DNA from 3 places in the Kitasatospora sp. NBC_01539 genome. Region 1 is predicted to be linked to each of the others. Evidence: riboswitches for the same ligand, from Rfam matches in the RefSeq annotation. Region 1 holds a riboswitch; each other region holds the start of a gene.
What was found. Region 1 has a riboswitch for thiamine pyrophosphate ahead of thiO (glycine oxidase ThiO). Riboswitches for the same ligand answer to the same signal wherever they lie in the genome.
Positions count from the first base shown of each region.

Region 2: another riboswitch for thiamine pyrophosphate. It lies ahead of thiC (phosphomethylpyrimidine synthase ThiC); the one in region 1 lies ahead of thiO (glycine oxidase ThiO).
Region 3: another riboswitch for thiamine pyrophosphate. It lies ahead of OG335_RS19935 (purine-cytosine permease family protein); the one in region 1 lies ahead of thiO (glycine oxidase ThiO).

Region 1 is NZ_CP109390.1:6,257,398-6,260,666, forward strand. It holds gene thiS (sulfur carrier protein ThiS) at 1-157, opposite strand, end outside; gene thiO (glycine oxidase ThiO) at 154-1,305, opposite strand; TPP riboswitch at 1,300-1,412, opposite strand; gene OG335_RS27135 (NAD(P)/FAD-dependent oxidoreductase) at 1,483-2,685, shown strand; gene OG335_RS27140 (Rv2175c family DNA-binding protein) at 2,774-3,139, shown strand; gene thiE (thiamine phosphate synthase) at 3,139-3,269, shown strand, end outside.
Region 2 is NZ_CP109390.1:4,323,273-4,326,541, forward strand. It holds gene thiC (phosphomethylpyrimidine synthase ThiC) at 1-1,678, opposite strand, end outside; TPP riboswitch at 1,674-1,806, opposite strand; gene OG335_RS18640 (hypothetical protein) at 1,904-2,104, shown strand; gene OG335_RS18645 (flotillin family protein) at 2,264-3,269, shown strand, end outside.
Region 3 is NZ_CP109390.1:4,609,444-4,612,712, forward strand. It holds gene OG335_RS19935 (purine-cytosine permease family protein) at 134-1,453, opposite strand; TPP riboswitch at 1,536-1,678, opposite strand; gene OG335_RS19940 (S1C family serine protease) at 1,896-3,269, shown strand, end outside.

The DNA of each region.
Region 1 (3,269 bases):
CGGTGGCGCCCCACGAACTGCGCGGCACCACCGCCTCGTTGACGGCGGCTGCGACCCCGGTGGGTGCGGCGCAGGCCTGCGCCACCACCTCGGCCAGCGTGGTGGCGGCGGGCAGCTCGCGCGCCTCGCCGTTCACGGTCAGTGCGATGTCGGTCATGCGGCGGCCTTCGGACGGAAGCGGTCGGGGGAGAAGGGGGCGGCGAGGTCCGGCACGCGGCCGGTCGCCAGGTACGCGCCGACCAGGTCGGCGGTGACGGGCGTGAGCAGCACCCCGTTGCGGTAGTGGCCGGTCGCGGCGACCAGGCCGGGCAGCGCGGTGGGGCCGAGCAGCGGCGCGTTGTCGGGCGAGCCCGGCCGCAGCCCGGCGCCCGTCTCGACCAGCGGCAGCTCGGTCAGGCCGGGCACGAGCGCGTGCGCGTCGCGCAGGAGCTCGTACACGCCGCCCGCGGTGACGGTGGTGTCATGGCCCTGCTCCTCGGTCGTCGCGCCGATGACGAGCTCGCCGTCGGCACGCGGCACCAGGTAGACGTGCTGCCCGCGCACCACCGCACGGACGTTGCGGGCCAGGAACGGCCGGTACGCGGGCGGTACGTGCAGCCGCAGCACCTGCCCCTTCACCGGCCGCACCGGCGGCAGCACGCCCGGCGGCAGCCCGGGCAGCAGGTGGCTGCGGGAACCGGCCGCGAGCACCACCCGGCCGGCCGGGCACACGGTGCCCGCGTCGGTGCGCGCCCCCACCGCCCGGTCGCCGTCCAGCAGGAGTTCGGCGGCGAGGGCCCGCTCGAAGGCGACGCCGGCCCGGGTGCAGGCCTCGACGAGGGCGCGGGCGAGCCGGCGGCCGTCCACCTGGTGGTCGCCGGTGACGTGCAGGCCGCCGCGGACGCCCGGGGCGAGCATCGGCTCCAGGCGCCGGCACTCGCGGCCGGTCAGCCAGTGCGAGGTGAGGCCGAGCCGCGCCTGGAAGGCGTGCAGCTCGCGCAGTTCCTCGCGGTCGTCGGAGTCCAGCGCGACGGCGAGGGTACCGGTCTCCCGGTAGCCGGTGTCCAGGCCGGTCACCTCCGTGAGCTCGGCGGCGAACGCCGCGTACCGCTCGTTGGAGGCCATGCCCAGGCGCAGCAGCGGCTCCTCGCCGTACTGCAGTTCGGTGACCGGGGCGAGCATGCCGGCGGCGACCTGCGCCGCGCCGCCGCCCGGGGCCGGGTCGACGAGGGTCACCGACAGGCCGTGCTGGGCCGCCCGCCAGGCGACCCCCAGGCCGATGATGCCGCCGCCGATCACCAGCACGTCGGAGTGAGGCCGTGCCACGTCGCTTCTGCTCCCTTCGCCGGCATGACCCGGATCAGGTTCGGACGGTCGCAGGCCGCACCAGCCCGCCTCTCAGCCCGGTGCACCGGGCTCCCGTGTGAGGTGTGCACCCACCATAACGCCGCGTGTCGCGCTCCCCTAAAGGACGTACACAGGGCGGACACCCCGGCCGATAGGGTGACCGGCGTGGTGGAGCTCAGCGGTACGGACAGGGTGGTCGTCGTCGGCGCCGGCATGGCGGGTGCGCAGTGCGCGGCAGCCCTGCGGCAGGGCGGCCTGACCGCCCGGATCACCCTGGTCGGCGACGAGCCGCACCGCCCCTACGACCGGCCGCCGCTCTCCAAGGAGGTGCTGCTCGGCCTGGCCGACTCCACCGCTCTCGACCTCGACTGGGACGCCCTCGGCGTCGAACTGCTGCTGGGCCGCCGGGCCACCGGCCTCGAACCCGGCGTGCTGCACACCGACGGCGGGCCGGTCACCCACGACGCCCTCGTCCTCGCCACCGGCGCCGCGCCCCGTCTGCTGCCCGGCACCGCCGGCGCCCGCGTGCTGCGCACCGTCGACGACGCCCTCGCCCTGCGCGCGGACCTCACCCCCGGCACCCGCCTGGCCCTGGTCGGCGCCGGCTGGATCGGCGCCGAGACCGCCACCGTGGCCAGGCAGCTCGGCTGCGCGGTCACGGTCGTCGAGGCCGGACCGGCCCCGCTGCCCGGCGCCCTGCCGCCGGAGCTCGGCGCGCTGATGACCGCCTGGTACGCGGACGCCGGGGTCGACCTGCGCTGCGGCACCGGCGTGGCCGCCGTCGAGCCGGGCGGCCTGCTGCTCGCGGACGGCGGGCGCGTCGAGGCCGACCTCGTGGTGACCGGCATCGGTGCCCGCCCGGCCACCGGCTGGCTGGCGGGCTCCGCCGTGGCCCTCGACGCGGCGGGCGCCGTGCTCGTGGACGACCGGCTGCGCACCACCGCCCCCGGCGTGTGGGCCGCCGGCGACTGCGTCGCGTACCCGTCGGCGCGCTCCGGCACACGGCTGGCCGTGCAGCACTGGGACCACGCCCTGCGGTCGGGCGGGGCGGCGGCGGCCTCGGTGCTGGGTTCGGAGGCGCCGTACGACCCGGTGCCCTACTTCTGGTCGGAGCAGTTCGGACGGACGGTGCAGTACGCGGGCCACCGCGCGGACGGTGACGAACCGCTGTGGCGCGGCTCGCCCGACGACGCCTCCTGGTCGGTGCTGTGGCTGCGCGGCGGCGCCCTGGCGGCGCTGCTCGCCGTCGACCGCCCGCGTGACCTGGCCCAGGCGAAGCGGCTGATCGAACGTGGCGCGGTGCTCGACCGGGCCCTCGCCGCGGACCCCGCGGTGCAGCTCAAGGCGGCCGCGGGCTGACCCCGCGCGCCGTCACGGTCCGTGACCGGCCGGTGGCGCCGGTGGGGGCCGTGTGCGCCGGGGGCCGTTCAGGTGGCAGTCTGGTGCTGTGAGCGAGATTGATCCGAAGATTGACGCCCTGGTCCCGGCCTGGCTGTACCTGCCCGACATCTCCGAGCGGTGGGGTGTCCAGATCACCGAGGTCCGCAACATGGCCAAGGCGGGCACCCTGCTGACCGTCCGCCGAGGACCGAACCGGTCGCTGCAGGTGCCGGCCGCCTTCGTGGAGGACGACGGCCTGGTGAAGCACCTGGTCGGCACCCTGACGGTGCTGAAGGACTGCGGTTTCAGCACCGAGGAGATCCTCGAGTGGATGTTCACCGAGGACCCGTCGCTGCCCGGCAGCCCGATGCAGGCCCTGATCGAGAACCGTGCCACCGAGGTCAAGCGCCGCGCCCAGGCGATGGCGCTCTGATGACCGCCGACCCGCGCGCGCGGCTCGCCGACGCCCGCCTCTACCTGTGCACCGACGCCCGGCGCGAGCAGGGCGACCTGCCCGAGTTCCTGGACGCGGTGCTGGCCGGCGGCGTGGACGTCGTGCAGTT
Region 2 (3,269 bases), 1.9 Mb from region 1:
GGGAGATCTTCATCGAGCAGAACTTCGGCCCGCACATCGAGCAGAAGTGCGCGGTCTTCGCCGGCTCGGCGGGGAGCGTCTCGTCGTGGAAGGCGCGGGCGGTCTCCGGGTCGAGGGCCAGGTTGAACTGGTCCTCCCAGCGGAACTCGAACCGGGCGTCGGAGAGGGCGTCGTCCCAGGCCTGGGCGCCGGGGTGGCCCTTCGCCAGGTCGGCGGCGTGCGCGGCGATCTTGTACGTGATGACGCCGGTCTTCACGTCGTCGCGGTTCGGCAGGCCGAGGTGCTCCTTCGGCGTGACGTAGCAGAGCATCGCCGTGCCCCACCAGGCGATCATGGCGGCGCCGATGCCGGAGGTGATGTGGTCGTAGCCGGGGGCGACGTCCGTGGTGAGCGGGCCGAGCGTGTAGAAGGGAGCCTCGTCGCAGATCTCCTTCTGCAGCTCCATGTTCTCCCTGATCTTGTGCATCGGGACGTGGCCCGGGCCCTCGATCATCACCTGGACGTCGCGCGCGCGGGCGACCCGGCCGAGCTCGCCGAGGGTCTGCAGTTCGGCGAACTGGGCCTCGTCGTTGGCGTCCGCGATGGAGCCGGGCCGCAGGCCGTCACCGAGCGAGAAGGTGACGTCGTACGCGGCGAGGATGTCGCAGAGTTCCTCGAAGTTCGTGTAGAGGAAGTTCTCCTCGTGGTGGGCGAGGCACCAGGCGGCCATGATCGAGCCGCCGCGCGAGACGATGCCGGTCTTGCGGCGGGCGGTCATCGGCACGTACCGCAGCAGCACGCCGGCGTGCACGGTCATGTAGTCGACGCCCTGCTCGCACTGCTCGACGACCGTGTCGCGGTAGACGGCCCAACTGAGCTCCTCGGCACGGCCGTCGACCTTCTCCAGGGCCTGGTAGAGCGGCACGGTGCCGATCGGCACGGGGGAGTTCCGCAGGATCCACTCGCGGGTGGTGTGGATGTTGCGGCCGGTGGAGAGGTCCATGACGGTGTCGGCGCCCCAGCGGGTGGCCCACGTCATCTTCTCCACCTCCTCCTCGATGGAGGAGGTGACGGCGGAGTTGCCGATGTTGGCGTTGATCTTCACCAGGAAGTTGGTGCCGATGATCGCCGGCTCGACCTCCGGGTGGTTGACGTTCACCGGGATGACGGCCCGCCCGCGGGCGACCTCGTCGCGCACGAACTCCGGCGCCAGGCCCTCCCGCAGGGCCACGAACTCCATCTCCGGGGTGACCGTCCCCCGCTTCGCGTAGGCGAGCTGGGTGACGGCGGCTCCGTGACGGCCGCGCAGCGGGCGGCGCGGCCGGCCGGGGAAGACCGCGTCGAGGTTGCGCAGGTTGCCGCCGCGCGGCGCGGTGTGCTTGATGCCGTCGTCCTCGGGGCGCGCCTCGCGGCCGTCGTACTCCTCGACGTCACCGCGCCGGCGGATCCACGGGTCGCGCAGGGCGGGCAGGCCGCGCCGCACGTCGGAGGTGTGGCCGGGGTCGGTGTACGGGCCGGAGGTGTCGTACAGCGGCACGCTGCGGCCGTCGGTGAGGACGACCTCGCGGTACGGCACCTGCAGGTCGGGGCTGCTGCCCTGGTGGTAGGCCTTGCGCCAGGCCGGGGTCGGATAGCCGGTGGACGTGCTGTCGGCCGTCCGGCCGGAGGCAGACGTCGGCTGTGCTTCGAACGTGGTCATGAGACCTCTTACTCCCTACGCCGGCATTACCCGGTCAGGTTCCTGCGGTCGGCGCAGCGGTCGGTTCGCACACCTGCGAACCCTTCAGCGCCCTCTCAGCCCGGTGCTCCGAGCTCCCGTTGGTTGCGGACGGGCGTCCGCAACAAGACGTCAACACCGTAGCGGGCGGCCCGGGACCGGTCCAGACGGGTTCCGGCCAGTGGGCCGGGGGAGCACACTGTCGGCATGGTGGGCAGCACGGGCCGGGTGACCGGCAGGGTCGGGACGGGGCTGGTCGGCGAGGTGCTGGTGCACGTCGCGGAACGGCAGGGCACGGAGGCGTTCCTCGCGTACCCGGCGGTGCCGGGCGAGGGTTTCGCGCCGGGTACGCCGGTGCTGGTGGTCGAGTACCAGCCGCCGCGGACGGTGTACGTGGCGGCGCTTTGACGGAATCTTGACGCGTTCGTGGGCGGATCGAGGGCCGCAGGCTCTTCCGCGGAGATCACGGCAGGCGCAGAATCTCCTGCTGCCGCCGGCTTCCGCGCCTTCCTGCACACCAGAGCGCAGCCACGGGACGCCGGCGTGCCCTGAAGGGGGAATCAGCCGATGCTCATCGGCATCGCCGGGGCCGTCGTGGCCTCGATCATCGTCCTGATCGTGCTGTTCAAGCTCATGTGGCGGGTCGCCGAGCCGAACGAGGCACTGATCATCTCCGGTTCGAAGCACCGGTCCGAGGGGGTCGCGGAGGGACTCGGATTCCGGATCGTCACCGGGCGCGGCACGCTGGTGACGCCGGGCGTCCAGGTCGTCCGCAGGCTCTCGCTCGATCTCAACGAGGCCGACCTGGACGTGGAGTGCGTGACGTCGCAGGGGATCCCGGTGCACGTGAAGGGCGTGGTGATCTTCAAGGTGGGCGACGACCCGGTGTCGATCGCCAACGCCGCGCGCCGCTTCCTCGACCAGCAGAAGATGATGGGCCACCGGGTGCACAACGTCTTCGCCGGTCATCTCCGCTCCATCGTCGGCGGGTTGACGGTCGAGGACATGATCCGCGACCGCGAGCGGATGACCGGGGAGACCCGGGCCGCGTCGGGCAGCGAGATGGAGAAGCTCGGCCTGATCATCGACTCGCTGCAGATCCAGGAGATCCTGGACCCGACCGGCTACATCCGGAACCTCGCCGCACCGCACGCGGCCGCCGTGCAGCGCGACGCCCGGATCGCCGCCGCCGAGGCGGACCGGCGGGCCACGGAGGCCGAGCAGGAGGCGTTCGCCCGCAAGGCCGAGGCCACCCGCAACTCCGGCATCCAGCAGGCCGGGTACCAGGCCGAGCTGGAGACGGCGACGGCCCGCGCGATGCAGGCCGGTCCGCTGGCGCAGGCCGCCTCCCGGCAGGAGGTGGTCGTGCAGGAGACGAAGGTCGCCGAGCTGGAGGCGCACCGCAAGGAGCAGCAGCTCCAGGCGGACGTCCGCAAGCCGGCCGACGCCCGCGCGTACGAGACGCGGACGAAGGCGCAGGCCGACCGCGACGCCCGGATCTCCGCGGCGGAGGCGCTGGCCCGGGAGACCGAGCTGAACGCGACGGCGGAGGCGAACCGGGTGAAGGTCGCGG
Region 3 (3,269 bases), 1.6 Mb from region 1:
CCCGCCACGGGGAACCCGCGGTGAACAGCTCCGGCGCGGCCTCCCGGCGGGCGGTGGCCTGCCGGGTCGGTCCGGGTCGGTCCGGCTGGTTCGGGTCGGTCCGGTTAGTCCTGCCGGTCGGCCGGTACGGCCGTCAGCGGGCGTCCGCCCCGGTGCCGGAGGTCCGGCCGGTCAGCGCCGTCAGGCCCCAGGTCGCGAGCGCCGCCACGAGGAAGCCGAACAGCGAGGCCGACGTCCAGGACTGCGGAGTGAAGCCCACCGCGTCCCGCAGCCGCATCCAGAAGTCCGTCCACCAGTCGGCGATGCCGGTCGGCGCCAGGAACTGGTACGCGGCGAAGCCGAGCACCCACGGCAGCAGCATCAGCGGCCGGGCCGGGGCGTCCTGCGCGGTGTTCCAGCCCTGCCGGCCGGCGCCGAAGAAGTAGTCCACCGCCAGCACCGCCAGCAGCGGCACGAAGACCGCGCCGATCAGGTAGAGGAAGTTCGCGTAGGTCTCGTAGAACTCGCCCTCCTGGATGCGCAGCGCCAGCAGCGTCACCAGCGCGCCGATCCCGCCGGTGAGCAGACGGCGGTCGACCCGCGGCAGGAGGTTGTGGACGGACATCGCCGTCGAGTACACGTTGGCGAACGACTGGTCGGTCTCGCGCACCACCAGCACCAGCAGGAACACCCAGCCGGCGGCCACCCCGGTGAAGGAGGAGAACACCTTCGACGGGTCGCCGCCCGACTGCAGCAGCGCGATCAGGCCGAGGGCGTAGCACCAGGCCTGGGCCAGCGAGTACCCGGTGAAGCTGCCCCAGAAGGCCGACGTCGCGGTGCGGGCGTGCCGGGTGTAGTCCGCGGCCAGCGGCACGAAGGAGACCGACACCGCGATGACCGCGTCGGTCGCCGTCAGGAAACCGTGCCAGTTGCCCGCGCCCGGGTCCGGGAAGCCCTGCCGGCCGAGCTGGACGGTGAAGTACACCATCGCCACGCCCACCGCGACCGCCACGTACTTGCGCAGCACCGCGATCGCGCCGAGCGGCCAGATCGTCAGCACCGTCGTGACCACGCCGGCGAGCAGCACGAACAGCCAGCGCCACCCCTGCGTGCCCGCCACCGTCTGCGCGCCGCCGGCGATCACGATCAGCTCGAACACGCCCCAGCCGATGCACTGCAGGATGTTGAGCACCGTCGGCAGGAAGGAGAGCCGGGTGCCGAACAGCCCGCGCAGCATCGCCATCGCCGGCGCGCCCGTCCGGGCGCCGATCAGCGCCGCCACGCCCAGCATCGAGGTGCCGATGACCGTGCCCGCGACGATCGCCGTCACGGCCGCGGCGAACGACAGCTCACGGCCGCCCACCACCAGCACCGTGACCGCGCTCTGGAAGCCGATCAGACTGACGCCGAGGTTGGCCCAGAGCGCGAACTGCGCCCGGAAGTCCAGCGTCCGCGGGGGAGCGGTGTCCAGCACCAGCGGCGCCTCGACACGCGCGCCGTCCGGGGCGACGGGCTCAGACCCGGTTCCAGGATCGGAAAAAGAGGCAGGCGGAACAGCCGTCATGGCCGATACTCCCTACGCCGGCATTACCCGGACAGGTTCAGGCGGTCTGCGCCACCTCGGCCCGGCCGGTCACTGCCCGGCCGGTCGATCGGCGCACTCTCAGCCTGGAAGGTCCAAGCTCCCGCGTGTTCAGATAGGACGACAGGCTATCCGGCGCAGTCCCGGAGGCCAAGGCCCGGAGGTCCGCCGTCCGGATCGCGGGACGGAGCAGAGGGCTCCGGACCAGGTCGGAGGGCGGTTCGTCGGGGACACCTAAGGATTCTTAGGCGTTCTTCAGGGGGCTCCTTACGGCAACCGAATCCGGGATGCGAAAAACTATGGTTCTAGGTCCTGTCAGCTATGGAGGTCGTCCGTGAGCACCGAGCACGCGAGTGGGTCCACCGGGCCGCAGGAGGGCCAGCCCTCCGGTGCGCCCCAGGCGGTGGGTCCGGCTCACGACACCGCGCCGGCCGCCGCGCCGCCGGTCGTCGAGTCCGCGCCCACGCTCGCCTTCGCCAAGCTGAGCGACGCCCCGGCCGCGCCACCCGCGCCCGCCGCGCCGTCCCCGTACATCGATGCCCCGCCGCCCGTCGTGCCCCAGGCCGCGCCCGCCTACCTGGACGCGCCGCCGCCCGCCGCACCCCAGGCCGCGCCCGCCTACATCGACGCGCCGCCGCCCGTCGTGCCCCAGCCGCAGGCGTCCAACCCGTACGCCGCCCCGGTCGCCGCCGACCCGTACGCCGCCCCGGCGGCTGTCCCGGTCCCGGTGGCTGCGCCGGTCCCGGCGGCTCCGGCCACCGGGTCGACCGACCCGTACGGCACGCCGGGCACCCCCGGCACCCCGCCGCCCGCCGGACCCTCCGCCCCGACCGAGGCGCACCACCCGTTCGGCGCGGGCCACCCCGTCGGCGGCTGGGGCCACCCCACCGGCGGCCCCGGGGTCCCCGGCGGACCGGCCGAGCCCGGCGGCCCCGGTTACCCGTACGCCTCCGCGGGCGGCCCCGCCCCGCGCCGCAAGCGCGGCGGGCTCATCGCCCTCGTCGCGGCCGTCGCCCTCGTCGCCGGTGTGGCCGGCGGGGCGATCGGCGTCGCCGTCTCCGACGGAGACGGCAGCGACAGCAGCGCCGGGCACTCCAGCACCACCGTCAGCGTCAGCGACAGCCGCAAGGTGACCGACCGCGCCCCCGACTCCGTGGCGGGCATCGCGGCGAAGGCGCTGCCCAGCACCGTCACCATCAAGGCGACCGGCTCCCAGGAGTCCGGCACCGGCACCGGCTTCGTCTTCGACACCGAGGGCCACATCCTCACCAACAACCACGTGGTCGCCCCCGCCGCCAACGGCGGCAAGCTCACGGTCAAGTTCTCCGACGGCTCCTCGTACGACGCGTCCGTCGTCGGCCGGGCCCAGGGCTACGACGTCGCCGTCGTCAAGCTCGACAACCCGCCCAGGGACAAGCTCAACCCGCTGCCCCTCGGCGACTCCGACAAGGCCGCCGTCGGCGACGCCACCATCGCCATCGGCGCCCCGTACGGCCTCGAAGGCACCGTCACCACCGGCATCATCAGCGCCAAGGACCGCCCCGTCGCCTCCGGCGACGAGACCGGTGCCCAGGCCTCCTACATGAACGCCCTGCAGACCGACGCCTCGATCAACCCCGGCAACTCCGGCGGCCCCCTGCTCAACGCCTCCGGCGCGGTCATCGGCATCAACTCGGCGATCCAGTCCAACACCAGCGGCTCCGGCCGG